Regions from separate parts of the Vallitalea okinawensis genome, predicted to be linked through region 1. Evidence: riboswitches for the same ligand, from Rfam matches in the RefSeq annotation. Region 1 holds a riboswitch; the other holds the start of a gene.
The links. A riboswitch is a leader RNA that binds a small molecule or an ion and turns the genes downstream of it on or off. The one in region 1 is predicted to bind cobalamin.

Region 1 (15,465 bases):
ATATTTCAGAAGTTTAATCTTATATCCAAGTATTCAGCGCTTTATAATGTAGCATTACCTGCCATTATCCAAGGGAAAGGTAGAAAGGATGCTTATGAGCAAGGATATAAAATGCTTGGAAAAGTAGGCTTAGCAGAAAGAGTCAATCATAAGCCTGTGGAACTGTCAGGAGGTCAACAGCAAAGAGTTGCCATTGCGAGAGCTTTAATTAATGAGCCGGAACTTGTATTAGCCGATGAACCAACAGGTAATCTGGATTCGAAGTCAAGTGATGCTATTATGGGTTTATTGCAACAACTTCATAGGAAAGGACATACCATCGTCATGATTACACATGACTTAGAGGTGGCAAAAAAAGCAGAGAGAATTATTCATGTAAAGGATGGTCGTATTGTTGCTTAATGTTAACAGGGTTATCAAAATACTATCACATAGATGATTTATACTATAACTACATTGATGTAATAGTTCAAAAATCAAAGAATCAGGTAAAAACCTGACATATAGGAGGATATGACTATGAAAATGAAAAAATTAGCTTTAGTATTAGGTTGTGCAATGTTAATGACAGTAACAGTAAGTGCTCATGAAGCAAATGAATTGAGAGAACAGGATCAAATAAGTATAGTTCAAAGGATAAGAGATAATGATAGAAATCTATTACGATGGTTTGCATTAGCTGATGGTGAACATGATGATTTTGAAAGAGGACAATTAAGAGAAAAGATTGCTTACTACAAAGAAAACCCAGACGAATTACAAGTATTAGTAGATGAAAGAATAGAAGAAGCTATTGAAGAAGGTAAAATTACAGAAGAGATGGTTGAGCAAGTTAAGCATTACCGAGCAAATCCAGAAGAATGGGAAGCTGTGAAAGACGCAAAGCTACAAGAGAAGATTGAAGAAGCCATCGAAGAGGGTAAAATCACAGAAGAGATGGTTGAAAAGGTTCAATATTACCGAGCCAACCCAGAAGAGTGGGATGCAGTTAAAGAAGCAAAGATGGAAGAAAAAATTGATGAAGCCATCGCAGAAGGAAAAATTACTGAAGAGCGAGTTGAAAAAATAAAAGAGCGTCGTGAAAACCGCCAAGAAAGAAGAGCGGATATTAGAGAGATGATAAAAAGATAATTGGAACCCTTGAAATAGGGTATCTAACCTGATAAGATTTAGAAAAAAGTGTTTATGGGCTGTCTCTGTATAAATTTGTGAGGCAGTCCATTGACCACGTTAAGTTATGGATAGAGGTGGCAGTGTGAGAGGTATTACAATACTGGTAGTTGAAGATGAATTGGCTATTAGAAAATTGATTTCTCGGTATATGATACGTGAAGGCTATGAAGTTATTGAAGCCGAAGATGGTGAGGTGGCAATGGACCTGTGGCAAAACCATGAAGAGATTGATCTCATTATTTTAGATGTCATGTTACCTAAATTAAATGGATGGCAAGTGTGTCAGAAAATAAAAGAAGAGAGTGATGTACCGATCCTTTTACTAACAGCTTGTAGTGAAGAAGAAGACAGGGTTATGGGATTTGACCTTGGAGCAGATCAATATATGGCAAAACCTTTTAGTAATAAAGAGCTCTTAGCACGTATCAAAAACATGCTAAAGCGAATCAAGAAACAGTCTTTAGAAGATCAACTAGAAGTTGCTGGACTTACGATCAATACCAAGGCACGCCAGGTTTTTTATGATAGTAAAGACTTAGAGTTTTCTAAAAGAGAGTATGACCTTTTATTATTTTTTATTAATCACCAAGATAAGGTTTTTAGCCGCCAACAGATTTTAGATCTTGTATGGGGCAAAGACTACGAAGGAGGAGAAAGAACTGTAGATACACATGTTAAATGCTTACGTAAGAAGTGCCCTTCATTAAAAGAAAAGTTAAGAACCATGCGTGGTTACGGTTATAAATTAGAGGTGTAATATGAAAATTACATTAAGGAAAAGAATCTTTATAGGCTATTTAGTCATATTAGGTATCACCTTGTTTGGAGGATACCTTATTTTGGATTTAGTATCTCAAACCTACTTTGAGCTACAAAAGACCAATCAAATAGTAGCCAAAGGCGATGAGCTAGCCAAGAATTATGATGAGTTAGATACTGAAGCTTTTATAGAATATTTAGAGCGTACAACTGCTTTTGATACGAGTAACTACATGATCATGAATAAGCGGAATGGAATTCTTTATTCCACCAGGCGGTATTCTATTTTCTCCCGAATTGATGTTGATAGAATTTTATCTTCTCATATGAATAAGCAACCAAAACTTAAGCAGGAGGAGGGAAGGGTTTGGGGAATAGCTGATTTAAACTTTGAAGATTATCAGTTATTAGTGTACTATAAAATCTTCAATGATGGTTACTCCTTACTAATAACTGAAACGTTGAAACCTATAGGGCAGACAGTAGCTATTATGCAACCTTTACTTCTAGGTATATTTCTCATTATGGCTTTAGCCATCATCATACTAACTTATTTCCTTGCCCGAAACATCACAAAGCCTATTGAAGAACTGACCAACATTACAGAGGCTATGTCTGATCTTAATTTTAAACTCAAGTATATGGGAAGTAGAGAAGATGAAATTGGTACACTTGGTAAAAGTGTCAATCAATTAGCCAGCGAACTGGAGCAGACTATTTTTAGACTGGAAGAAGAATTAGCCAAGGAAAAAAATTTAGATAAGATGCGAAAGCAATTTGTAGCCAAAGTGTCACATGAGTTGAAAACACCTTTAACTATTGCTAGTGGGTATATAGAAGCTATCGAGGATGGAGTACCTGAACAAGATGAATTGGAAGGGTTCTATACGATTATTAAAAAGGAAATACAACGAATGAGTACCATGGTAAAGGAATTATTGGATCTGGCTAGTCATCAATCAGGCAGTTTTCGCATGAAAAAAAGGGAAATGGACCTAGGAGTACTGCTTAATCAAATTTATAGCAAATTTAAAGAAACGATGAATCCAGCTATTCAATTTACTATTGACTTACCTAGAGAACCAATGCATATGGTAGGGGACCCTATTCGGCTAGAACAAGCAGTAAGTAATTTACTTAGCAATAGCTTGAAGCACGTTACAGAAAATGACCAGATATTTATTAGAGTAAAGCAAGAAGAAAGTGCTTATCAAGTAACTGTAGGCAATACAGGACCTAAGATTGAAGAAAAAGAAGTCGGTATGATCTGGGAAGCTTTCTATCAAAGCAAGGATAATAAAAAGAAAGGTTTGGGATTAGGACTGGCCATTACGAAAGAGATTATTTCGCAACATGGTGGTCAATGTTTTGCAAGGAATACGGCTGAAGGTGTTGAATTTGGATTTATGTTGCCCATCAATCATTAGTCAAACCTATATTGCTCTTAAGGAATCGCAATAATAAGAAGGTAGCATTGTGCTACCTTCTTATTATAGGATTGGTGAACGATTAATGAACTACAATATTAATTAATCATACTACGGGAATATACAAATCTAATTCACAATAATCATCTCTACAAATGCTCATATCAATGTATTCAAATTGATAATGGGTACTTCTATTTAAAGGTTTTTCTTTTAGTAAATAATCATCCTTAAAATTCCAGATATCAACTAGATGTCTCCAAGTTAATTCTTCTGGTGGAAAAAATCCAATCAATCGAAAAACTGAATAGTTGGATGCTGGTACAGTACAAGATTCAAAATCCTTAGGTAGTTCTTTCTGGTTATCTATCTCTAGACTAGTTAAGTAATATGTATATTCATTGCTAGTAGTATCCCAGTAGGTATAACCATAATAGATGTGTGGATTTATAGCATTCGTTAAATGTTGACGATGATTATAAAAAAAATCAATGGCTACATTAGTAGCTTTATAGTTTTTTTCATTTTCCCTTAGTTCTACTTTATTAAGTATGCCACCAAGTGTAAAAGATGGTCTAAAAATATGAAAAGGTTTGATAATAACAGAATTTTCAAGCTCAGTAAGTAAGGAGATATCTGCTTTGGGTGTAATATTGACAGACTTGGGGTTTTGCCTGAATTCAGATGGTGATAGGGAAAATTCTGTTTTAAATGCTCTTGTATAGGACTGTTCATATTTGAAACCAAACTTCTTTGACACTAGAGCCACTGTCTTATCAGAATTCACAAGTTCGTATAGGCTTTCGGTAAGTTTTCGTGATCGTGTATATTCGATTAACCCTTTTCCCGTTATGGATTTAAATAACCTTTGAAGGTGATATTTTGATAAATAAATATTAGCTGCAATATCATCTATGGAAAGAGGCTTATCTATGTTCCCATCTATAAATTCTATGGTGTTTTTCACATGTTCTTTAATATGCTTACTCTTCACTATCTCACTCCTGTAAAAACAGCATTTTATGTTAAAGCATTTGCTTCTATTTTATAGTATAATAGTAAAAAGTTAATTTGTAAAAGATTGTATATAAGAGAAGAAAGAATAATTGATTTGAGGATTTTTTAGTATATAAAATTGGGGGAAGAAAATGAAACAAAAATTTAAAAAGATAGCTTCTTTACTGGATGAAAAATATGGTGTAGACAAAAGAAAGACTTTAATGGAGGGGGTAGAAATAATCTTCAGAGATAATCCTAAAAGCACAGAAAATTGGATGAGGCAGTTTATAAATAAGCTTAATAATGAGTCTGATTGTGATTTGAAGACCATATTTGGTGATTATTGTCCTTGTAAGATTCAAAGAGATACCATTGAGAAGGCTAAAAAGATTTTAGCGTCTTCTTCAAGTATAAGAGATTTTGTAATAACAATGAATGAAAAGAGAGTTATCGGTAAGAAGATAAGGTATGACGAAGATAATCATATCATTTACATCACAAAATTATATGCATGTGATTGTGGGGGAGGTTATGATAAGGGGAACAGTGTAATAGCTCAACGATGTCATTGTGATCTAGTATATGCTACAGAAGAATACATAACAATGGATTATTGCTATTGTGCTGGCAAATTCTATGAACCATTATTCAAAGAACTATTTGGTAGCAACGTTATGATTAAGCCTGTGAAAACAGTATTAACTGGTCACCAAGAGTGTATCTTCGCAATACAGTTGTTAATGTGATGCATTTATTATCGGTTTACAGTAAGATCATAGTTTGAGTTTTCTATATGGGTACAACATAAATCATAAGGAGTTCTATAAATGAAGAAGGGAATGAAAAGGATGGATAATCATTATTACTATTCAGTTATTCAAAAAGGTATTAACATGTATTGGCGAACATTAGCTAGAGCAAGAGGCCTGACATTACATAACGATAACGAAGGAGTGGAGTGGGTATCTTCCAACGATGAAGATGGACCTGCCATGATCTTTAATATATTGATTGATTCTAATGACAGGGATAAAAAGGTGAATGATTTAATAGAAAAAATGGTGGAGGGATCTCTGCCGCCTAATATACTTATTACACCATGTTCAGCACCGGAAAATTTAGCTCACAATCTTGTCAGTAATGGATTTAAATTGGATGATGCATCTTTATGTATGGTGATGGATTTAAAGGAACAGTCTCAAGAGATAGCTGACCAATGGGTGGATGTCATGAAAGTAACAGATGAAATGATGTTGAAAAAGTGGGTTGACATTATTAATGTAGCCTTATTTGGTATTGAGATCATGAGCTTTGAGCAATTCTACGATATTTTTTCTGCAGATAATGTATGCTTAACGTTAGCTACCTATAAAGGGATTCCAGCTACTGTTTGCATGACAATTACTGATGGTGATATAGGAACAATAGAATTTGTTGCAACTTTGAAAGAATATAGAAAAAAGGGATTGGGTACAACTATTCTCAAAGCAGCTCTTAAAGATTTAGAAGAAAAGGGGATAAAATCAGCCACGTTGAGAGCTGCACCAGATGGAATCTCTCTATATAAAAAACTTGGATTCATAGAGTATTGTAAACGTATAATGGTAAGTGTTAAATAATGAAAGGATGCATTAGCATTTTTATAGAGATTAGAATTGGATTTGAGTTACATCAGTTAAAAAGCCCTCAGTACTTTAACTTAATGAGGGCTTTCAGTATATAGATTAAAATCCTCGCAATAGATCTTCAAGGGTATCTCTTTTTCTTATAAGTCTTGGATTACCTTCTAGGTCAATAAGAACCTCTGCAGGGCGTAATCGATTATTGTAATTAGAACTCATACAGTAACCGTAGGCACCAGCATCTAAAACACCGATGATGTCACCTTCCAAGATTTCTGGAAGCTTTCTTTGATTAGCGATGATGTCGCCGCTCTCACAAATGTTACCTACAATATTAACAACCTCTTCTTTACCAGATGCAGCTCCTTCTTCACGATAGATTTCAACATCATGATGTGAATCGTACATAACAGGGCGTTTCAGTACATTGAAGCCAAGATCTGTACCAACATACTTCATACCATAATTGTGTTTAACTGCATGAGCAGTACCGAGAAGAACACCACACTCAGCAGAAATGTAACGACCAGGTTCAACTTTAACAGTAATATCTTTACCGTATCGTTTCATCCAATCTTTGATCACTTCTTCTAAACGTGTACCAAGTTCATTAAGGTCTAAACGTCTCTCGCCGTATTGCTTACGGTAAGGTATACCAAATCCGCCACCAAAGTCCACAAACTCAAGATCAGCGAAGTTTTCTGCAATAGCTAAGACGCTTTTGATACCTTCAATGTATTTATAACTGTCCATAAATAAAGAGCCGATATGTTGGTTAATACCAATAAGTTTAAGATCATATTCTTCTAAAACTGCTTTTACATTGGGGATAAGCGCTGGATCTACACCGAATTTTGTCTTTTTACCACCGGTTACAACTTTTTCATGATGACCAGCACCTACACCTGGATTAAAACGGATACATACTTTACCTCCAGGATTAGTTTTACCGTATAGCTCTAGCTGTGATAGAGAATCCACACTAACAGTAATGTTTCGATCAATGGCATATTGCATTTCTTCAGCAGATACGTTATTGCTTATGTAAAGTATCTGATCAGGTGTAAAGCCAGCTTCTAATTCAACGAAGATTTCGCCAGGTGACATGGCATCAGCATTTAAACCTTCATCTCGAGCAACTTTTAATAGATGTAAATTACCGTTAGCTTTAACAGAGTAGTTAACAGTAAACTTATCATAGTTGATCAGGGATTTTAGCTCTTTACATCTTTCACGAAGAATGGCTTCATTATAGACATATAGAGGACTGCCGAATTCCTTAACTAGTTCAATCGGGGTTGTATTACCATAAAATTGGTTAGTATTTGTTACTTCATTAAAAGCGTATTGCATATGAGTTTACCTCCTTAAAATTTACCTTTGTTTAATCTTGCATGGTAATCAATTCTATTTCATTTATAAAAGCTTCACGTATGATATTGACTAGAGTACTATTTTTTGAATAAAGTGCTTCAAAGGAAGATATTAGTTTACCGGAAATGACTTCCTTTGTATCCACAATCATTTTGAAATTATCTTGGATCATATTTTTTGCCATATAGGTTGTTGAACTATAAGGAAAATCTTCATTTGTTATGATGACAACCTTTAAACCCCTCTCTTTAGCTCCCATTAATTCATCTGCAAATAAGTTAAGCTCTTCATGATCTGCAGAAATATAAATCCGCATTTCTGCTAAGTTAATCATGTTGATGATTTTATCATGAATATTCTTTTTACCTAATACAGTGATGTAAGGTTCATGGCAGATCGGGGAAAAGTCCAAGTGCTCATCAAGGTAGTTAATGGTTTTATCAAAATCTCTTTTAATATTACTTAATAACTCCTCTTTAGGAGTGGCGATATATTTAGTTTTTGAATGTTCAACAATCAAAGCACCACCTTTTTCTACGAGCGTAGATAGAGATGCGTAAGCGTTAGAGCGACTAATACCTGTCACTTTAGCCACTTCATAGCCGCTAAGTTCACCGTTTTGACACAAGGTTATGTAAATAATAGCCTCTTGCTTTGTGAAACCAATATTTTTTAATCCATGAATTAAGTCCATTTTATTACCTCTCAAATATAGTGGTTCTATTTAGAACTACTATATACTAAAATAATATATTTGTCAATGCTTAATGAGAAAGATTTTCAAATACTGCTATTAATAATATGATATAATAAGATTTAAGAAGATTACATATAGAAGGAATCAAAAACTACTTTACATATTTGAGTTTTTGGATATAATATGTATACAAGATGATTACCTTATCCAAAAGATCTATAGGATGGGGGTATAAAAAGGGGTAAAGGGAATGAAAAAACCATTATATGTTTTTGGCCATCAAAATCCAGACACGGATTCCATCTGCTCATCTATTGCCTATGCTAATTTAAAGAGGCAAATGGGTTATGATGAGGTTGTTGCGGCCAGATTAGGGGATGTTAATAAGGAAACAAAATTTGCACTTAATTATTTTAGGGTTGATGATCCCGTCTTAATTGAAACATTAAATCCACAAGTTAATGATCTCAATTTAGTGAATATACAAAGTTTAAAAGAAGACGATACCTTAAAAAAAGCTCTCAGTCTTATTATTTCACAGAAGGGTCATATTATACCTATCGTTGATGAGGATAATAAATTCACAGGCATTATCTCCATATCCGATATTGCACCTGCATATATGGGGTTAGCTGGAAAATCTTTATTAAATATTACAGAAACACCTTTTAAGAATATCAGAAATGTATTGGATGCTACGATTATAGTAGGTGATATTGAGGGTAAAGAAGTTGAAGGTAATGTCTATACAAGTGCGGAGCTACTGACAGATTTAGCTATTTCATCAAACGATGTTGTCATCTATACATTAGATGATGGTTTAGAGAAAAAAGTATATCAATCTGGAGCAGGTCTAATTATTGTAGCTGAAAGTTTGCACCAGCATCAAGCCATTAATATACCGGAGGATTATAATGGAGTTGTATTATCCGTTCAATATAGTATTTTTGAAATAATAAAACTCATGTCACAAGCCATACCTGTGAAAACCATGGTTAACACCAATATGTTAGAGTATTTTGATATGGATGATTATATTGATGAAGTTAAGGATAATATGTTGTCATCCAAACACCGCCGTTTTCCGGTGATTGATAAAGAGGGTTATGTTAAAGGAATTATCTCAAAGAGTAGTTTGCTTAAGATAAACCGTAAGAAAGTTATTCTTGTGGATCATAATGAAAAGGGGCAATCTGCTAAAGGGATAGAGGAAGCAGAGATCATTGAAATCATTGATCATCACCGTGTAGCGGATATTCATACCATGGCGCCTCTTTATTTCAGAGCGGAACCCCTAGGTTGTACAAGTACTATTATTGCAAAGATACATGAAGAAAGAGAGATACCATTTGATAAAAAACATGCTGGTATTATGTTAAGCGCCATTCTATCGGATACCTTATTATTTCATTCACCTACTTGCACAAATGAAGATAAACGTATTGCTCATAAGTTAGCGAACATTGCAGATGTGGATCTTCATAAGTATGGCATGGAGATGATTACTGCCGGCACCACTCTAGAGGGAGAATCTGCTGAAAGCTTAATCTTTAGGGATATGAAGAAGTTCTCACTTGGTAAATACAAAGTTGCCATTTCACAAATCAATACAACTGACTTTGAAGGTTTTAATTATGTCAAATCAGAAGTTGTAGATGAAATGGAGGACTTTGCTAAGAAAGACAAGGTTGACCTGGTTCTTATGATGGTAACCAATATTATTAGTGAAGGAACAGAACTTGTTGCAGTAGGGTCTGAAAGATGGATTGTTGAGAATGCCTTTGAGTTCCAAAGAAACGAAGTAAGTAAGTTCCTACCAAAGGTTTTTTCACGCAAAAAACAAGTTGTACCTGTCATTATGAATGCATCACGATTGTAGTGGAATATCAAACTTCATATAGAAATCTAAAGGGACTATCTCGGTGAGTAGTCCTTTTCTGCACTTCATTCAATTTCAGCTTAGATGAAACGAGTTGATGCCTTCAATAATAGACATACGGACATGTGTTTGGTATAATATGATTAAGTTATAGTCGGTTACGGAGGATGAGTCATGGATCTTTTTGAATATACAAGACAAAAGAGTTTAGAAAAGGAATCACCTTTAGCTGCAAGGATGCGACCTACTCAATTAGAAGAAGTAGTTGGGCAAGAGCATATTATTGGTGAAGGCACGTTATTGTACCGTGCTATTAAAGCTGATAAGTTAAGCTCCATTATATTTTATGGACCACCTGGAACAGGCAAGACCACATTAGCTAAGGTTATTGCCCATACTACAAAAGCGGATTTTAGACAATTGAATGCTACTATAGCTGGGAAGAAAGATATTAATAAAGTTATAGACGATGCCAAGACCACAATGGGTATGACAGGAAGAAAGACTATTTTATTTATAGACGAGATTCACCGTTTTAATAAAGCACAGCAGGATGCATTATTACCTTCTGTTGAAGATGGAACGATTATACTCATTGGTGCTACTACTGAGAATCCTTATTTTGAAGTGAATAGCGCACTACTATCAAGATCTAGGCTTTTTAGTTTGGAACCTTTAAATGATGTAGATATCAAAGCATTAGTGGAACGAGCTTTAAAGGATACGGAAAAGGGGTTAGGGAGTTTTAATGCTTCTATTACCCATGAAGCATTGGATTTCATTGCCAACGTTGCAGATGGTGATGCAAGGGCAGCATTGAATGCCATTGAATTAGGTGTTCTGACGACAGATAAAGATGAAGAAGGAAAAATTCTTATAACCTTAGAGATTGCGGAAGAGTGTATTCAGAAAAGAGCGGTACGTTATGATAAAGATGGTGATAACCATTACGATACGATCTCAGCGTTCATTAAGAGCATGCGAGGGTCTGACCCAGATGCAGCTATTTACTATCTAGCAAGGATGCTTTATGCTGGAGAAGATATTAAATTTATTGCACGTCGAATTGTTATATGCGCATCAGAAGATGTTGGTAATGCTGATCCAAGAGCTTTGCAAGTAGCTGTATCAGCAGTTCAAGCCGTCGATTTTATAGGGATGCCAGAAGCAAGGATTATTTTGTCTCAAGCTGTTGCATATGTAGCCAGTGCTCCTAAAAGTAATGCATCTTATGTAGCCATTAAACGTGCCTACAAAGATGTTGAAGATATAAAAGTGGTTACATTACCTAAACATTTAAAAGATACCCACTATTCAGGATCAAGAAAACTTGGTCATGTAGGGTATAAGTATGCTCATGATTATCCGGATCATTATGTGGTACAACAATATTTACCTGATGAAGTAGTAGGACGGCATTATTATGAGCCAGCGGACCAAGGTTATGAAAAAACTATTGGTGAGCGTCAGCATACAAGAAAGCAACGCCATGAAATTGAGGAAGAATCCTAAATAGTGAGGTGGAAGAATGCTAAAAGAGCTAAGGGTAACAACTAATAAAGAGACTGAATTTGTGGACATAACAAGAGAGGTGGCTAGGGTTGTTAATGAGTCAGGAATCGAAGAAGGGCTTTGTCAAATTTTTATCCCCCATACTACAGCTGGTGTGACTATTAATGAAAACGCTGATCCAGATGTCCAAAGGGACATGCTATATGAACTTAATAAGGTTATTCCATTTAATGATGGCTATCATCATATGGAAGGTAACTCAGCAGCGCATATTAAATCAAGTATGATGGGCTTTAATCAAACAGTTATCATTCATCATAATAAACTCTTATTAGGTACTTGGCAAGGTATCTATTTCTGCGAGTTTGATGGACCTAGAAACAGAAAAGTTTATATTAAAATTTTAGAAGGCTAGTAAATTAATTTGAAATTGAATTAATCTCTATTGTCCTATTGAATATTAAATAGACTAGGTGTATAATGAATGTGTCATGAATATAATTGAATAAAATAATCGACAGGGTGCCCTTCTAAGGGATAAAAGGGAAAACGGTTAGATGCCGTTGCAGCCCCCGCTACTGTATTGGGAGACGAAATCCATATAACCATTGGCAACTGCTGAGAAGGTTGGAGAGTAGATAAAGCCCAGAGCCAGGAAACCTGCCATGTCGACTGAAACTTTCGCCTTCGGAGGGAGAGGTAGAGAGGATTAAATGTTAACACATAACCTAGTTATACTGGTTAAAAGATGCACACTCCCTTAGGAGTGTGTTTTTTAGTGTAAGAAAGTGTGACGTGTCACTTTCCTAACGATACAAACTTCCAAAGGAAGACGTAGCGTAGCTACTTTTGCTCTATAATAAACTTCAATGAGCTGGGCTCCCCTCCATGCTTTCGGCATTAACAAATTGAAGATAAAGAAAGAAGGATGTATATGCAAACATTGGAGAAGGTTTTAAAAGGAATTCAACCCTTAGACCAACAAGTGCTAAAGGATGCTGAAAGTCGTGTTGATTTTTTAGCTAAACCCATTGGTAGTCTTGGCAAACTTGAAAAACTAGCCATTCAAGTGGCTGGTATAACAGGAAGTATCCATAATCAATTGGATAAAAAGTGTACTGTAGTTATGGCAGCGGACAATGGCGTGTGGGATGAAGGTATTGCCATTACACCTCAGCATATAACAGCTGTTCAAACCATTAGCATGCTCAAAGGGATAGCTGGTATAAGTGTTTTATCTAAACAAGCAGGTGCAGATTTGAGAGTCGTTGATATCGGTATTAAATCAGATGTTAACTACCCTGGACTTGTCCAAAGAAAGATTAGAAAAGGTACACGTAATTTGGCTATAGAGCCTGCTATGACTCATGATGAGGTTGTTAGAGCCATCGAAGTAGGTATTCATATTGTCAAAGATTTAGTTGACGAAGGGTATAAGATATTAGGAACAGGTGAGATGGGGATTGGTAATACCACAACAAGTGCAGCTATTGTAATGGCTTTATCAGGATGTTCTGCTGACTTAGCAGTTGGAAAAGGAGCGGGATTGACTGATGAGGGGCTGATCAACAAAAAAAGTATTATTACAAAGGCATTAAATTACCATAGCATTAACCCTTCTGACCCTATTGATGCGCTAGCGAAGGTGGGAGGATTAGATATTGCTGGTTTAGTAGGATGTTTTCTAGGAGCAGCATATTATAAAATCCCTATTGTCATTGACGGCGTTATTTCAGCAGCAGCGGCCTATACTGCATTTAAGATATCACCCATATCTAAAAATTATATGATACCATCCCATAGTTCATTAGAGCCTGCATATGAACGAATCATGAAAGAAATGGGTATGGAGCCGATGTTACTAATGGATATGCGCTTAGGTGAAGGAACGGGATGTCCCCTTGCCTTTTCTATAATAGATTCAGCTATGGCCATGATGGACCATATGGGGACATTCAAGGACATTGAGTTAGATACAGATTATTTAATTGATATAAGGTAGTAAAAACACTTAGTTAGTCTTCTATATTAAAAGATAGAAAGAAGATGTGAGGAAGAAAAGATGAAACATTTTATATTGACACTCCAATTTTTAACCCGTATACCTATACCCATTACCATTGAAGTAAAGGAAGATTCTTTTGCTAGAGGTGTTGCTTATTATCCACTGGTTGGAGGTATAATTGGTCTGATTAATGTTTTGGTTTTTCATTTGTTTCAACAGGTAACAACAGATTATATTGCTATTGCTATGGTTTTATTGGCGAATACTATGGTGACGGGAGCTTTTCATCTAGATGGGCTTGCTGACACCTGTGATGGTATTTATTCCAGTCGTACGAAGGATAGAATGCTAGAAATTATGAAAGATAGTCGAGTGGGTACCAATGGTGTACTGGCAATTATCTTTGACTTAGGGCTAAGATTTATATGTTTATATGCTTTACTGGAAGTTGATATCCTATGGGCCTTATTATTAGCACCTATTGGAGCTAAGACTTGCGTAGCTCTACTACTGGGTATATCTAAGTATGCCAGAAAAGAAGGTTTAGCGTCCATGTATCTTAATCATATGACGAGATGGCCTGTTATCATTGCATTAATTCTAGGTGGAAGCATCTTTTTTATTTCATTAAAATGGAATGGCTTGGTCATCTTATGCATCATGTTAGTCTTGTCATACCTCTATAGAAACTATATCTATAAAAAGATTGATGGTATGACTGGAGATACCTTAGGAGCAGCAAATGAATTGCTAGAAATCCTTTGTTTCATTCTCATGATTGTAATTATAGCAAGGTAACCTTAAGTCAATATATCTGGTAGGTGAATTATGCTAAATATCTATTTTGTTAGACATGGTGAAAGTGAGCTCAATGAATCTGGTGTTTATTATGGTCACACAGATTGTAACTTGACTTTAAAAGGTATCCAACAAGCCGATGAAGTCAAAGGAAAACTAAATGATAAAGTCTTTTCAAAGACTTTCAGTAGTCCTTTGAAGAGAGCTTATGACACAGCTACAATAATCCTCGGTCATCAGAAAAAGAGTATAATAGATTCTAGGATTATGGAAATGAATTTTGGTCAGTGGGAAAACTTGAATTATAAAGCCATTGAAAAGGACTATCCTGAGCATTGGGTTCAATTTTGTAATGACTATGAAGCTACAGCCCCCCCTGGAGGAGAATGTCTCCTAAACGTTTATGATCGCATTAAGGATTTCATAGATGATTTAATGTCAGCAGAGGAAAAAGGTAATATTTTGATTGTATCACATCAAGGGTGTTTACGTCTCATGTTATCCTATTTGTTAGGAATGGAAGCTAAAGGGTTTTGGCATTTTGGTTTCAGGCAAGGGTGTTATAGCGAATTGCAAATAGATGAGGTTGGTCACTGTACTGTTATGAGTATTAATAAATAAGAAGCTGTATAATTAGTAAGTTGAATATACTTATTCATAAAATCTGATTAAGCACAGCTAATTACTATATAGAAGGAAGAAAAATATGTATGACCATGGTGCAAATATATATGCTTATAAAAAAAAGCTTTTAGATTATAGCTCAAATATTAATCCATTAGGTATTCCAGATTCATTTAAAGAAGCTCTTATACAGGGGATATATGAATTTGAAAGATATCCAGATTATCGTTATCATGAATTAAAGAAGGCTTTAAGTTCTTATTTAGAAGTTGATTCAAAGGATATACTAGTGGACAACGGTTCTGTTGAACTTATCCATAAGGTGATACAGTGTGGTTTTCATAAAGTGGTTACATTAGCACCCACTTTTTCGGAATATGAAAAAGCTGCTGTTAAGGCAGGGGTTCCCTTTGAGGTAATACCTTTAACCAAAGGAATAGAAGGAAATCATAGCTATTATGATCTTGATGACGAGAAACTTATAGAACGAGTAGAAAAAGAGACGTTGGTTATCATTTGTAATCCCAATAACCCAACGGGTAATTTACTATCTAAGGATAGGTTAGAGAATTTAATAGCTCATATTACAAAAAAAG
Region 2 (15,465 bases), on a different contig from region 1:
ATTCAAAGTCTTCTTAGCTAACCTTTCACCCTCAGGCGCATAGATGGTGACAATAATTCCCTCTCCTTCTGGTAGTAGCTTTTTACATGCGTCTTTGATCATCTGATATGGTACTGGGTTAATAGCATGCTTCCCTAATTCAACAGGTAACCCTTTCTTGGTGACCATACCAATACCTTGACCACCTTTAATAATAATTTCTTGACTATCATTTCTCTCTACCTTGGCATAGATTTCAATACCATTGGTGATGTCTGGATCATCACCTGCATCTTTCACAACACAACAGCTTACATAGTCCTTCCCCATTTTTATATTACTTATTGGGATGACAAGCTTCTTACCGATTGGCAAATCAACACGACAGTATTCTAATCGACTTTTTGAGAGCAACATTTCCAAGGCAGCTTTTGCTGCAGCTGTGGCACAGGTACCTGTAGTAATCCCGTTTCTTAATTTCTTACCACCTACATAGGTATATCCTAATAATTGCTCCAGTCCATCCATCTACCGCTCACCAATCATGTATAGTATTGCATTGACAATTGCAGCTGCTACATTACTGCCACCCTTACGGCTAAGTGTAGTAATGTGGGGTACTTCATGTCTTGCCAATAGCTCTTTAGACTCTTTAGCTCCAACAAATCCCACAGGTACGCCTACTATCCCTTGTGGAAATGCTTTCTTTTGCTCTGTTAATTCTAAAAGACGTACAAGAGCAGTTGGTGCATTACCAAATACAAACAGGGCTTCGTCAAAGGTATTAACTGCTTTATCTATAGCTTTTACAGATCGTGTCATCCCAGTCTCTCTTGCCACTTTACGGACATCTTCATCCCCTACAAAACAATGGATTTCACATCCAAATTGGCTTAAAGTTCTTTTATTAATCCCTGCTTTAACCATATTAGTATCCGTAATAATAGGCAATCCTTTTTTGATAGCCTCACTAAAAGCCTGGATAAAATCATGATTCATTCGAATAAAATTCTCATAGTCAAAATCAGCAGTAGTATGTATAACCCTTTTAACAATCTGTAATTCTTGTTTCGTAAATGATTCAGGCGATTTCATTTCAGCTTCAATTATAGACATGCTGTTGTTTTCAATGTTCATCGGGCGTTTATAAAAGTCTTGGTAGTTCATTTTCCTTCCTCCTAAGTCTGGTTATTTTTAAAAATAAAAAAACTGGTCAATGACCAGTTATGTATATGAATGGATTATAGAAAATCTTTTCAATTCATAGACCTAACTTCCCACCGAAGTATTGCTAACAGTTAGGATAAGGCAGGTCTCCTGGCTTCGATTCAACTTACTCCCAACCTTCCCAAAACAAAAGCTTCAGTGGTATTTGGTTTCATCCTCGTTACAGTAGCGGGGGCTGCGTCGGTTTCTCACCGATCTTCCCTTTTCATCCATCTTCTCTTTTGATGTTATCCATTAGCATTTCATCAAATGATTAGAAGATTAGAACCCGATCCTTTTATTCAGTTACTTATAATTATAATTCGTTACAAGTAAAAGTCAATGCTTTTTTTGATACTCCTCTTTCTTTCAGTCTTTAAGAGGTTTTTTTAGAATACTTTACTGATAGTTAACTGTCCTATGGCACTTAATAGAATGAATAACCTGTCGAAAATATCTCGTTGACAAAACTTCTTTCGGTATGCTAAATTGAAGAAGTACAATTGAATGTTAAGAAATAATAAGTTAAAGGAAGTTCGGTGTAAATCCAACGCAGCCACCGCTACTGTGATAACTACCTATGTACATTGCCACTGATTAATAAGTTTCTTACTTATATTGGGAAGGCGTCCATAGGGTTTGATGTTTAAGCCAGGAGACTTACTTATTGTTTATAACATTCCATATTTCGGATGGGAATTATGGAATATTCTTTCACCCCCATCCTTAAAGTAACACAGAAAATATTCTGTCTTTTAAGGAGGTTGATCATTATGATCAAGAAAAATTTAAGTTTCTATTTACTATTATCACTGTTTTTTCTATTGGCTCTGTTTACACCTGAGCGTATCTATGCTATGCATATCATGGAAGGCTATTTACCTCCAGGTTGGTGCATTTTTTGGTCCCTTGTATCTCTACCATTCTTTATTTTAGGTATTTTAAAAATCAAACAATTGATTGCAGACCATCAAGAAAACTTGATGCTAATCGGTGTTGGTGGTGCATTCTCCTTTGTCCTATCTGCTCTCAAGTTGCCTTCCTTGACAGGAAGTACCTCCCATGCAACAGGTATTGGTTTAGGTGCTATTCTTTTTGGTCCATTTGTTATGACCGTTGTTGGTTCCATCGTACTTCTTTTTCAAGCCTTATTATTAGCTCATGGCGGTATTACTACTTTAGGCGCCAATGTCTTTTCAATGGCAGTTGTGGGATCCTTGGTAGCTTACGGTATTTACGCAGGGTGCAAGAAACTAAATATATCATTGAAAATATCAGTGTTTTTAGCTGCCTCACTTGGAGACTTAGCAACCTATATGGTTACATCAGGGCAACTTGCACTTGCTTTTCCTGATGCTAATAGTGGCTTCATTGGTGCATTCACTAAATTTATGTCCATTTTTGCTATAACTCAAATTCCTCTAGCAATTGCAGAGGGTATATTAACTGTACTGATTATAGATATACTCTATAAATACAATAAGGAAAACTTACATATCTTTCAAAAGTCAAACATAAGAAAGGGTGTGAACTAAAATGAAGAAAAACATTTTCCTCCTACTTATTGTTTTACTATTGGTCATCGTACCTTTTTATATACAAGAAAATGCGGAGTTCGCTGGTGCTGATTCCCAAGCTGAAGAAGCTATCATAGAAATGAATCCTAACTACACACCTTGGTTTGAGTCAATTTATGAACCTGCAAGCGGGGAAATCGAAACTTTACTATTTTCTCTTCAAGCGGCACTTGGAGCTGCTTTCATAGGCTATTATATTGGATATAAAAAAGGTAAGTCAGGTAATACAAGATGATCATCGATAACATTGCACAGGAGAGCCCTTTAAAAGGGCTTCATCCTGTCGAAAAAATCATTGGCTGCATACTAACATTAACTACATTACTCGTACTTAAAGAGATAAGATCACATCTTTTAGCAATTGTTCTTTTGAATATGTTTTTACTTTTTATAGCAAAAATTAACTGGAAAACACTAAGCCTTATGCTACTTGCTTTTTTGCCATTTCTTTTGTTTGGTGCTTTATCCATTGCTTTAACACTATCCGTTGATTCTGGCATAACGGTAAACATAACATCAGCGAGTTTAAACCAAGGCATATTCATTTTTTTTAGAAGTTTCTCCTGTCTCTTATGTATGTATTCTCTCGTATTGACGACACCTATTCAGCAAGTCATTTGGGGATTAAGGAAGTTAAAATGTCCAACAATAATATGTGAAATGATGTTAATTATTTATAAGTATATCTTTATTCTTGCTGAAACTTCAAAAAAAATATACCTTTCTCAACATGCAAGACTTGGTTACAAAGGTTATAAACAAAGTTTACGTTCCTTTGCTGCATTACTTTCGGCTTTATTCATAAAGTCTCTTGATTACGGTAGAAAATTATTTACTTCATTAGAATCAAGAGGCTATGTTGGTACTTTGCACACAGTTGCTACGTACCCTCCTGTTAAAATCAGTCATTTACTAAGCATCTTAATCATCAATTTAATCATTTTATTCTTTGGCTATTAATGGTAAGCCACTATTATTAAGGATACTTGTTTAGAAAGAAGGTCATTTATGTGTCAATCACTTTACCAGATACAGTCACTTGACTATCGTTATTCCAATGGAACAATGGCTTTAAGAAACATCAATGTAACAATTCATAAAAATCAGCGTGTTGCCTTAGTTGGCAGTAATGGAGCAGGTAAGTCTACCTTCATACAGCATTTAAATGGTCTTCTGAAACCGACAAAAGGAAGGATTTATTTTGAAGGTAACCCCATAGATTATCATAGAAAAAACCTCAATCAAATTCGTCAAAAAGTAGGTATCGTACTACAGGATCCAGATGCCCACCTTTTTTCACCTGACGTATTAGATGAGTTAATATTCGGTCCCATCAATTTTGGTATGGAAAAAGATGAAGCAATAAAAAATGCTTATCAAATTATGGATAATCTAGGTTTAAAACATTTAATTGAGCAACCTACACATCATTTAAGTTATGGACAGAAGAAACAAGTGAGCATTGCATCAATCTTGGTAAGTAAGCCAGATGTCATTATATTAGATGAACCAATGGCTGGGCTTGACCCATATAATCGTCAGTTAGTCATGAGATCTTTAGATCATTTATATCAACAAGGTATTACGATCGTATTATCAACCCATGATGTCAACTTAGCTTATGAATGGGCAGAAGAAGTCATCGCTTTTTCTAATGGACATTGTATTGGTCAGGGAGACCCTATTACTATCTTCTCTAATGAGATACTATTAAAAGAGGCGCACTTAGCCTGTCCTATGGTTCTTGACCTTTATAATAATCTTCCAGATAAGCTTAAAAAACAAATTCCAAGAAATCATGAGCAACTAAAATTACTTCTGCAAAATGCTTAATGAGATGTAATATTCTTAGATACGGGATTAAAATATATTTTATTATTGTGAACTGAAAGGATTTGAATCAATGAAAAATGCAATTGTCGTTGTTAGTTTTGGTTCCAGTATGGAACATGTTATAAACACATATATACAGCCAGTTGAAAAAGCTATTAAAGCTGAATTTACAGATGCCCATGTCATCAGAGCTTTTACCTCAACCTTCATTCGCAAGAGATTAGGGAATAAAGGTGTTCATATTCTGTCTCCTGAAGAAGCTATTGAAAAACTCATTTCTGAAGGTTTTGATACCATTAGACTACAACCCCTCCATATCATTCCAGGTTATGAATATGAGAAAATTGAAGAGGCATACAGAGCTTATAAAGATCAAGTAAAACTCTACCTTTCTCAACCATTACTTTTCTCAAGTGATGATTATAGTCGTGTTGTCAATGCCATTAAACCCCACTTACCAGAATTATCTTCTGAAGAAGCTTTATTATTTATGGGTCATGGAACTAATCATCCTGCAAATGCAACTTATTTTTGTATGGATCATCATTTTAAAAAGATTCACCCCAATATTTTTATGTCAAACATAGAGGGCATCCCTCTCTTAGAAGAAACCATTCATCTCTTAAAGGAGAAAGGTATAAAAAAAGTAAACATTATGCCTTTTCTATTAGTAGCAGGAGATCATGCTCATAATGATATGGCTTCTGATGAACCGGATTCATGGAAAAGCCAGTTACTTCGTGAAGATTTTGAAGTTGAAGTGATCATGACAGGATTAGGCTCTTTTCCTAGCATTCATAAAATATTTGTAGAGAAATTAAGGAGTACTTATGAATAATGGTTGTTTTAGCATTTAAAAATTATACTGAGCAAAAGTAATTTAGTCTCGCTCAGTAACTTGTTTTCAAGAGAAGAAGAAAAGAAGGACATGGTAAGTAAAATATTATACTTATTATGTCCTTCTTCAAATTTAACCTAAATGGTCTTTTATATTATTACGTAAAGCTACTGCTTCTTTTGGATTTCTCCCTTTTGAAGAAACTGCAATCTGATAATCATCAGCTTCAATTAAAGCCCCAAATCTAATATTACAATCGTCAGGTGAAGTGATGTTGTTGACTAAAATATGGTACTTCATACAAAACTCAGCTATTACCTTGTTAAATGCCTCATCATTTGTTGCAGCTATAACTAGGTACGCCTCCTTGAGGGTATCCATTTTAAAGTCATTCTCAATAATTTTTTTACTCGGAAGAACTTCTCTAATCCTAGATTCTTTCACTTCCTTTGTAAATACCTTTACATCCGCTCCATATTTCTGCAAGGTTCTTATTTTACGATAAGCTATGTGTCCTGCACCAATAACTATACACGGCATCTTCTCTAATTTTAAGAATAGAGGAAAATAATCATGCATCTCATCAACTTCTTTCACTTATTGCTTTAAAAGCCTTATCAATAGCACTTAATGTCAACTCTAAATCCTCTTCCATATGAGCACTGGATACAAAATGAGCTTCAAACTTGGAAGGAGGTACCATTATCCCTTCTTCAAGCATCACATGGAAGTAAAGATTATAGTTTTCTGTTGAAGTAGCCAAAACATCATTTAGAGATGTCACGCTATCACTTATTGTGAAGAAAAGCGTGAACAGTGATCCTAATTGATTGATACAGATAGATACGTCATATGCTTTTGCAATCTCTTTAATTTTCTTAACAAGATTCTTAGTACGTTTCTCAAGAGTTTGATATAAGTCGTGGTTTTCTTGTAAAGTTGTAAGAGTTTCTAACCCAGCGCATACGGATATCGGATTGCCAGACAAAGTACCAGCATGATATACATCGCCAACTGGCGCAATGTGATCCATTAATTCCTTCTTACCACCAAAAGCACCTACAGGGAATCCACCACCAATTATCTTACCTAATGTAGTTAAATCTGGTATGACCCCATACCTTTCTTGGGCACCCCCTAAACTTAATCTAAAACCACTGATGACTTCATCAAAGATTAGAAGAACACCGTATTGATCACATAGATCTCTTAGACCTACCAAATATTCTTTTTCTGTGCAGATTAATCCCATATTAGCAGGTACTGGCTCAAGGATAATACAGGCAATATCTTGATTTTCTTGTAAAGCATTCTTTACTGCATCTATTTCTCCAAAAGGAAGTACAAGGGTATCTTTCATTGTTCCTTCAGTAATACCATTACTATCTTGGTGACCTGAAGTCAGTAATCCAGATCCAGCTTTGACTAATAAAGAATCACTATGCCCATGATAGCAGCCATCAAACTTAATGATTTTATTTCTTTTTGTCACTGCTCTAGCAAGGCGAATAGCTGACATAGTAGCTTCAGTACCCGATGTGGTTAAACGAACCTTCTCTACGGATGGAACCAATTCAACTACTTTTTTAGCTAATTCAATTTCTCCCTTAGTGGGTAACCCAAATGAGCTCCCCTCATCCAGTTGTTCTTTAACTCGATTAAGTACTTGATCTGGATTATGTCCCAAAATCATAGGCCCCCATGAACCTATATAATCAATATAAACACGGTCATCTTCATCGACAAGCTTGCTACCTTTAGCGCTCTTTATAAATACGGGATACTCTTTACCAACAGCTTGAAATGCTCTGACTGGACTATTTACACCACCAGGTATGATGCGTCCAGCTTCTTCAAATAATCCTTTTGATCGGCTCATCTTAACACTCCTTCAAATATTCCGCTATATCTAAAGCAAAATAAGTAATGATAATATCTGCACCAGCTCTTTTAAAACCGTACATGGTTTCCATCACAATTTTCTTTTCATCAATCCAACCATTTTGAGCTGCAGCTTTAATCATGGCATATTCACCACTTACATGATAACATGCGATAGGTACGGGATAACGATCTGATAAATCCTTGATGATATCCATATAAGCACCAGCAGGTTTTATTATGAGAAAATCGGCTCCTTCTTTTAAATCTTCTTCAGCTTCAATAAGGTATTCTTTTTGACGTCTGAAGTCCATCTGATATGCTCTCCTGTCTCCAAAACTAGGAGCAGAATCTGCTGCATCTCTAAAAGGTCCATAGAAAGATGATGCGTACTTAACACTATAAGCCATGATAGGTACATGTTGATAGCCTTCTTGATCCAATAAAGATCTAATAGCTTGTACACGTCCATCCATCATATCAGATGGTGCTACAATATCAGCACCTGCTTTGGTATGAGATAAGGCTACCTTGGATAAATAGCCAATGGTAATATCATTGTTCACATCACCATTTTCCTCCAAGATACCGCAATGACCATGGGATGTATATTCACACATACATACATCAGTGATTACTAAAATATCGTAATGTTTCTTAATGTATCTAATAGCTTTTTGTATGATACCATCATCATTATATGCTTCTTTTCCCATTTCATCTTTAACAGCAGGGATACCAAATAGGATAACGGCTCCAATCCCTGCTTCTACCACGTTATTCATTATTTCATTTAAGCTCTTCATTGTATAACGAAATTGACCTGGCATTGATGGAATTTCTTTTTTATAAAAGTCTCCTTCATCAATAAAGATGGGATACACTAAGTCCTTTGCAGTTAAGTGAACATCTTGTAACAGATGTCGCATACCTTCACTTCTCCTTAACGATCTTGTTCGTTTAAACATGTCATTGCCTCCAATAATCCTTCTACAGTATATTCCTTAGCTTCAATAGCTACCTTTAACCCATGCGCAACAATCCGCTGGCTTGTTTTAGGTCCGATTGAAGCGTAGTGTAGATGTTCTAAACCGGAATAGTCACCTTTCAAACAATTATGAAAAGACTCTACAGATGAACCACTTAAGAAAGTGACTATATCCATATCTTTTAAGATCTCTATCATTTCATCTCGCGTATATTCGATTGCACTAGTAGTGTGACTAGTGATTACATGAACCGTCTTGCCATAAGCTTCTTGAAAATTTACTTTATGAAGTGGAGACTGATCTGATGTAATCACTAATATCTCCTCATTGCTATTAGATGCTTTTATTGTTTCTTTAATTAATACATCTGAAACATATACTTCTGGCATTATATCTGGAGTTATTCGATACTTTAGTAGAGCTTCTTTTGTCTTTATACCTACTGCCCCAATTTTCTTGTCTCCTAAAATCCGAACATCAGTAATTTGATGGAAGAAGCTATGGACACCATTAGGACTATTAAACAAAATGTATTTGTATTGATTTAACTGGATTTCAGGTAAGCTATAGGTAATATCCAATAAAGGTAAGTGAATACCCTCACCACCAAAATCGTATACTCCTTGAATTAATGATTGTTCTTGCCCTTTTGCTCTAGTAACCAATACCTTTTTACCATAAAGAGGTAGTTTTGAGAACCAACCAAAATCATTTCTTAGATCAACAACTTCACCAATAACAATAACAGCTGGGGGTTCCACTTCTTCCACCTTAGCAATATTGATAATAGTATCTAAAGTACCTGTTATTGTTCTTTGCTTTGTCCTTCCACCTTTTTCAACAAGTGCAATGGGTGTCTGTTTATCCTTCCCAGCCTTTATTAGTCCATTGACAATTTTGTCAAGATTACCAACCCCCATGAGAAAAATAAGAGTTCCCTCTAAAGGGGCTATAGCCTCAAAATCCAGCATCATGGATGGCTTACTAAAATGAGCAGTAAACACGTGAAAAGAACGACTGATACCGCGATGGGTAACAGGTATTCCAGCATATTCTGGAGCTGCTAATGATGAACTTATACCTGGTACCATTTCAAAAGGAATTCCCTCATCGATTAAAGCCCCAATTTCTTCCCCCCCTCGTCCAAAAACAAATGAATCTCCGCCCTTTAATCGGACGACTACGGCATGTTCTTTTGCTTTATCAACCAATGTTTTATTGATACGCTCTTGTAACGTTCCACCTTCTGTATTCCCTTTGCCTAAGTAGATTAATTCTGTTTTTTCTTTACAATAGTTAAGAAGCATAGGATCAATTAGTCGGTCATAGATAACACAATCTGCTTTTTCTAATAAACTTTTACCTCTAACTGTAATCAGTTGATATTGGCCGCACCCAGCCCCAACAAGATACACTTTACCCATTAATCTTCCTCCATATATCTTCTGCTAATCTATCAGCTAATATTTCTGGTTTACTTATAGATCCTTCAGCTGTTCCTCTATAGAGATTTCCTTCATAGACGTACATCCCTTGAATGGTCATTTGATCACCTTCAAAAGAAGTTGTACACCCCATAGGTGTATGACAGCCAGCATCAAATAATTTAGCAAATTTTTTCTCCACCTTAGCCATAATAGCTGTTTCTGGGTCATTAATTGCAGAGAGTATTTTTAATGTCGACTCATCATCTCTTCTGCATTGAATGGCTAATATTCCTTGTGTCGGAGCTGGTAACATCTCATCATAAGTAAAATAACAAGTTATTCGCTCTTCTAAACCAGCTCTTTTTAAACCAGCAGCTGCTAATACGATGCCATCATAATCGCCAGCCTCCATTTTTTTAATACGTGTGTCAATATTTCCTCGGATAGGTTTAACCTTAAGGTCTGGTCTCACATGTAAAATGCTTTCTTGTCTTCGCAAACTGCTAGTTCCAATAACAGCTCCTGCTTTAAAATCATAAAGAGGTATATTTCCACCTGAGATCAATACATCACGGTTATCTTCTCTTTTTGGTATAGCTCCAATGACCAATTCCTCATGAGATACTAAAGGCATATCTTTCATGGAATGCACTGCTAAATGAATATTGCCAGCTAAAAGCTCTCGTTCTATCTCTTTAACAAAATCAATCTTTAGTGATCCGCTGTCACCAATCATAGGTACCTTTTGATGCTGATCTCCCGTAGTCACAATGGTCTTTATTTCAAATGACAATTGAGGATGAACTTCTTCTAGCATTTTCTTGACAAGATTGGTTTGCTTGACAGCTAAAAGACTTCCTCTTGTGCCAATTATTACTTTCTCCATAATTTGCACCTTCCTAGAATATAAGTTAAAAAATCCCCTAAACAGGGGACTTTTCATATACTAAAGTTTCCTAATTCAATTATAATAATTGGATGCTTTACTGTCAATTAGTTGAGTGATATTTATTTACCTTGTTGATAAATACTCATAGGTACTCCTAATCCTTCATGGTATGGTACCATTTCAAATGAAAACTGAGCTTTATGCGGCATTAAGCGATATTGTTCTAGAACCTCTGGTCCACAACTATGATTACCAAGACCACATTGAGCGTAATCTAAATTAATAATAGTTTCCTTTCTCTTTTTTAAGTCGTAGGTATGCATAGCTTCTTTTAAGTCTTTTGCTGTATAGTGATGAACACTCATATTGATAGTTGTATTAGCACATATCAACCAACCAAAACCGTTACCATTGGAAACTAATCCCCAACGAGTATCCATCTTATTACCGTTTTCTTGAGGTACGATATAATTAACAAATTGCTCATCGACAGTACCTTTATAAACGTCAACAATGGCACTTTCATTTCGATCAACATAACTTTCATGAGGTCCCTTACCGTACCAACTGAAGTATTCAAAACCTTCAGGAGTAGCCATTGTAAGACCTAATCGTGGTAGTACAGGTAGCTCTTTTTTAGGGTCGAATGTGGTATCAACTTTAATCTTACCACTTCCATCCACTATATATGCAACATTGGTTTCAAAGGCAATCTTTTCACCTGGTTTACCAAAGTTGGATAATACATTAATCTTAACTTGATGTTCTTCTTTTTCAATCCTTATACTTAATATGTTACGCATGAATACATCTAAACCTGCTTTTGTCCATTGTCCAGCATAACTGTCTTCTCGTTTCTCCCAGCCACGTTCATCATTGTCTGTTCCTGCTCGCCAGAAGTTCTCTTTCAATCCTCTATGAATAAGCTCTACACCTTTGTAGTTATAAGAAACAAATGTACCCTCAGCACGATCAAAGATGGTAGTGAAATCTGTTCCTTCAACAACAATGTTTCGCTTCTCCTCTTTCACTTGAAGAAATGAAGTTAAGTGACAAACTTGCTTTTCTTCCTTATAATCAACTGGGATACTAAATTGCTGTCTTCTTATTTCATGCCCAGGTTTCCCCCACTTTGTGACCGTTTTTGTGGTGAAATAAATATTCAGCCAATATTCACCTTTCACTGCTTTATTGATCTTATATGGTAATGCTATATCTTCCTCTTGATGAGCTTGAATACCTTCTGCTGTCATCTGCCCACTATCAATAACTTGCTCATCACGTTTCAACTCCCAAATGAGATTGAGATGGTCTAGAGTAAGAAAGTCATAGCGGTTAATAATCTTCACGATACCTTCAGTGAGTTCAACAGGAACAGCTTCAACAGGTGCAATTAAGTTTTTGTATTCGATTAATCCGGTATGAGGTTGTCGATCAGGATCTACCATGCCATCAATACAGAATTTAAAATCATTAGGATAATCACCAAAGTCACCACCATAAGCAAACCACTCTTCGCCCTCTTCAGTAAACTGACGTATACCATGATCTGCCCACTCCCATACACATCCACCTATCAATCGAGGATATGAGTAGATGGCATCCATATATTCTTTAATATTCCCCATGCTGTTACCCATAGAGTGGAGAAATTCACATTGGAAAAATGGTCGTTTATCTGTATCATTTTTTCCAGCTTCAATGAATCGCTCTACATCCCAATACATAACACTAACGACATCTACCATCGGAGCATCTACAGCACTTTCATAGTGAATGGGACGCGTTGGTTCATGAGCCCGAATCCATTCTGCCATGGCATCATGGTTGGTCCCATAACCGGATTCATTTCCTAATGACCACATGATAATGGATGGATGATTCCGATCTCTTTCTACCATTCTAATTGCTCGCTCAACGAAAGCCTCAGTCCATTCGGCCTCACCATTAATAAGTGTTGTCTGACTAATTCCATTATGACTTAATCCCTCAGTTCTTATTATTCCATGCATTTCAAGATCAGCTTCATCAATGACATACATACCATACTGATCACAAAGATCATACCAGTATGGATCGTTGGGATAATGAGATGTTCGAACGGTATTAATATTGTGTAATTTCATAGTTAGAATATCTTTAACCATATCATCTCTTGTAACTGCATAACCTCGATCTGGATGAGTATCATGACGATTAACACCTTTTAACTTAATGGATACGCCATTCACCCATAATTGCTGCTCTTTAATCTCGATTATTCTAAAACCAATATTAAAAGCTTTTACTTCTAAAATATGATTTTCACTGTCTTTAATTGTAACAAGAAGTTGATATAGGTTTGGTGTCTCAGCTGTCCACTTGTTAACCTTAGGTATTCGTGCACTAAATTGATGCTTTAACCCCTTATCCGCTTTCACTTTTAATTCCTTAATATCAGAATAAGACAAATCATCTTTAAATAATAGGTTTACCTCAACTTTCACACACTCATCAACTGTAGAGGAAAGCTCAAGATCAATAGTTAACTGTCCATCTTCATATGTATCACTGAGTAAAGCATCTACATGAATATCACTAGCATGAATACGTGGTTCTGAGATTAAATACACCTCTCTAAAAATACCATTCAAACGCCAGAAATCTTGATCTTCAATATAACTCGTGCAACACCACTTGTAGACTTCTACGGCTATAGTATTCTCACCACTAACGATGTAGTCTGTTATATCAAATTCAGCCGGTATATGGCTTCCTTGACTATATCCAACTTCTTTACCATTAACATAAAGAGTAAAAGAAGAACTTACGCCACCAAAATGTAAAATAACCTTGTCGTCATTCCATTCATCTGGCACAGCAAATGTTCTTCTATAACACCCAATAGGATTTTCTTCAGGAACATGAGGTGGGTTAACAGGGTATGGATAAATAACATTGGTATAAACAGGTATATCATAACCATGCAATTGCCAGCATGCTGGAACGGGTAACTGACCCCAATCCCTATCATCAAAATCTGGATGCTCATAACCATCTGGAACATCTAGAGGATGTTCATTATATAAAAACTTCCAAGTACCATTTAACAACATAAAACGATCTGACAAGTGTCTTTGGCCTTCTAATGCCTCTTCTACGCTTGGATATGGTATTGCAGTTGTTGATGGACTCATTCTATTTATGCTCAAGCAATTTAAATCTTTCCAATAGTATTTTGCTCCCATCATCTTACCTCCATTAATAAATTATTTTAAGTATTTACCTTCATATATAAGAATTTTCATCTATTCATACTTACATTTTAACAACCTATTATTTATCATTCAATCTAAATATATAAAGATAACTATAACAATATTAAGATATAAGAAAGTAGCTTTGCTACTAAAAAAACACTACCGAAGTAGTGTTTAGCTAATTTTTTCTTTATATTTGCACCAGTCTAAAGTCTTATTCATGTACTCTTGTAAGATGAAGTAATAATTCTTCATATAATCTTGTCTCTCTTTAAGGCATTGGTTATAGACTTCCCAACAATCATCTAAGTTAAGTAAATCCACGCCCTTTAATGTCTTCACTTCACTTTCAATATCCCGTGGTACAGCTAAATCCAATAATACTCTTTCTTTCTCATCCACAAGATAATCTTTCATGTCCTCAAAGAATAAGATGGGATGCGGCGCAGCAGTAGCGCTAATAATAATATCACTATCTGGAATGAATGTATACTTATCTTTGTAATCAATACCTTTAACAGCATACTGTTTAAGAATTGGATGCAGTTTATCACCGTTTCTATTACAAATGGTTATATCAGCTGTCTCTCCAATAAGGAGCTTCATAATATCTTGAGCTAGATCACCTATCCCTATGATGAGTACACGCTTTTCATATAATGCTTTACCATATTTACTCCTGAGTAAGCGTACAACAGTAGCGGGTAAGGATTGACTGTTATGAGAAATCCTACTTACAGTTCTAATCTTTTTCCCTAAAGCAATAGCCTTATTCATAAGGACATTTAAAAGTTTTGAAGTTGTTTTTTGCTCAGTCGCTTTAACACATGCTTTTTTAAGCTGTGATAGTATTTCATCTTCTCCCATGATGACAGATTCAAATCCACAAGCTACTCGGTAAAGATATTCAACAGCATCTACGCCTGTAAAAATCTGACACGCTTTCATATAATCCACGAAAATGCACTTAGCAGATTCGAATGATTCTTGGTCACACTCCAAATAAAACTCTAATCGAAGACATGTAGATAGATGTACATAACCCTTCAATAGCTGTTTTTCTAGCAATTCTTGAATTTTCATATGAAATTTCTCTTTAACGATTAATTCTCTTTCCTCAAGTTGAAGATATTTATAATTTAAACTTATGCAGTAAAAATTACTAAAGTAAATCCCCATGTTATGTCACCCTCTATTAGCGTTCTCTCGAAAACAAACAAAAAATAATACATAATATCTTGTTTTCATGCAATAATTATTGCAACATATATATCATTATATGGAATAAGTTATAGCTTGTCAATTCAATCAATTGAACAATTACATCCACAAATGTTAAAAATTGAGAACATAAAAGAGATAGGGAATGGCGTTCCTATCTCTTCTAGTATTCTATATATTCCTAGGGGAAGGTTTATATGAAAAAAATTATTAACTTTTACGCTTTAGCTTTATTCTTTCTTGATGAAATATCAACCCAAACAGCAATTAATAAAATTAAACCCTTTATAATATATTGCCATGTTGGTCCAACATTCATCAAACTCATACCATTATTAAGTGTTGCCATAACTAGAGCACCTATAATAGCTCCGACAATGGTACCT

Region 2: linked by a shared signal. The riboswitch ahead of C1Y58_RS05600 (energy-coupling factor ABC transporter permease) and the one ahead of cobT (nicotinate-nucleotide--dimethylbenzimidazole phosphoribosyltransferase) in region 1 are both predicted to bind cobalamin.

The regions. Positions count from the first base shown of each region.
Region 1 covers NZ_PQDH01000015.1:50,794-66,258, forward strand. Annotated here, with positions in the region: gene C1Y58_RS23815 (ABC transporter ATP-binding protein) at 1-402, shown strand, start outside; gene C1Y58_RS23820 (hypothetical protein) at 520-1,131, shown strand; gene C1Y58_RS23825 (response regulator transcription factor) at 1,256-1,930, shown strand; gene C1Y58_RS23830 (sensor histidine kinase) at 1,932-3,359, shown strand; gene C1Y58_RS23835 (helix-turn-helix domain-containing protein) at 3,466-4,353, opposite strand; gene C1Y58_RS23840 (hypothetical protein) at 4,508-5,104, shown strand; gene C1Y58_RS23845 (GNAT family N-acetyltransferase) at 5,186-5,977, shown strand; gene lysA (diaminopimelate decarboxylase) at 6,083-7,333, opposite strand; gene C1Y58_RS23855 (TrmB family transcriptional regulator) at 7,365-8,048, opposite strand; gene C1Y58_RS23860 (putative manganese-dependent inorganic diphosphatase) at 8,302-9,930, shown strand; gene C1Y58_RS23865 (replication-associated recombination protein A) at 10,105-11,442, shown strand; gene C1Y58_RS23870 (secondary thiamine-phosphate synthase enzyme YjbQ) at 11,459-11,857, shown strand; cobalamin riboswitch at 11,946-12,124, shown strand; gene cobT (nicotinate-nucleotide--dimethylbenzimidazole phosphoribosyltransferase) at 12,377-13,444, shown strand; gene cobS (adenosylcobinamide-GDP ribazoletransferase) at 13,505-14,245, shown strand; gene cobC (alpha-ribazole phosphatase) at 14,276-14,866, shown strand; gene C1Y58_RS23890 (pyridoxal phosphate-dependent aminotransferase) at 14,952-15,465, shown strand, end outside.
Region 2 covers NZ_PQDH01000002.1:87,392-102,856, forward strand. Annotated here, with positions in the region: gene cbiD (cobalt-precorrin-5B (C(1))-methyltransferase CbiD) at 1-507, opposite strand, end outside; gene C1Y58_RS05595 (precorrin-8X methylmutase) at 508-1,146, opposite strand; cobalamin riboswitch at 1,270-1,458, opposite strand; cobalamin riboswitch at 1,691-1,867, shown strand; gene C1Y58_RS05600 (energy-coupling factor ABC transporter permease) at 1,962-2,720, shown strand; gene C1Y58_RS05605 (energy-coupling factor ABC transporter substrate-binding protein) at 2,722-2,997, shown strand; gene cbiQ (cobalt ECF transporter T component CbiQ) at 2,994-3,722, shown strand; gene C1Y58_RS05615 (energy-coupling factor ABC transporter ATP-binding protein) at 3,771-4,595, shown strand; gene C1Y58_RS05620 (sirohydrochlorin cobaltochelatase) at 4,666-5,433, shown strand; gene C1Y58_RS05625 (precorrin-2 dehydrogenase/sirohydrochlorin ferrochelatase family protein) at 5,566-6,012, opposite strand; gene hemL (glutamate-1-semialdehyde 2,1-aminomutase) at 6,017-7,312, opposite strand; gene hemB (porphobilinogen synthase) at 7,314-8,282, opposite strand; gene cobA (uroporphyrinogen-III C-methyltransferase) at 8,258-9,727, opposite strand; gene hemC (hydroxymethylbilane synthase) at 9,720-10,616, opposite strand; gene C1Y58_RS05650 (beta-galactosidase, LacZ type) at 10,739-13,846, opposite strand; gene hemA (glutamyl-tRNA reductase) at 14,033-15,037, opposite strand; gene mmsB (multiple monosaccharide ABC transporter permease) at 15,297-15,465, opposite strand, start outside.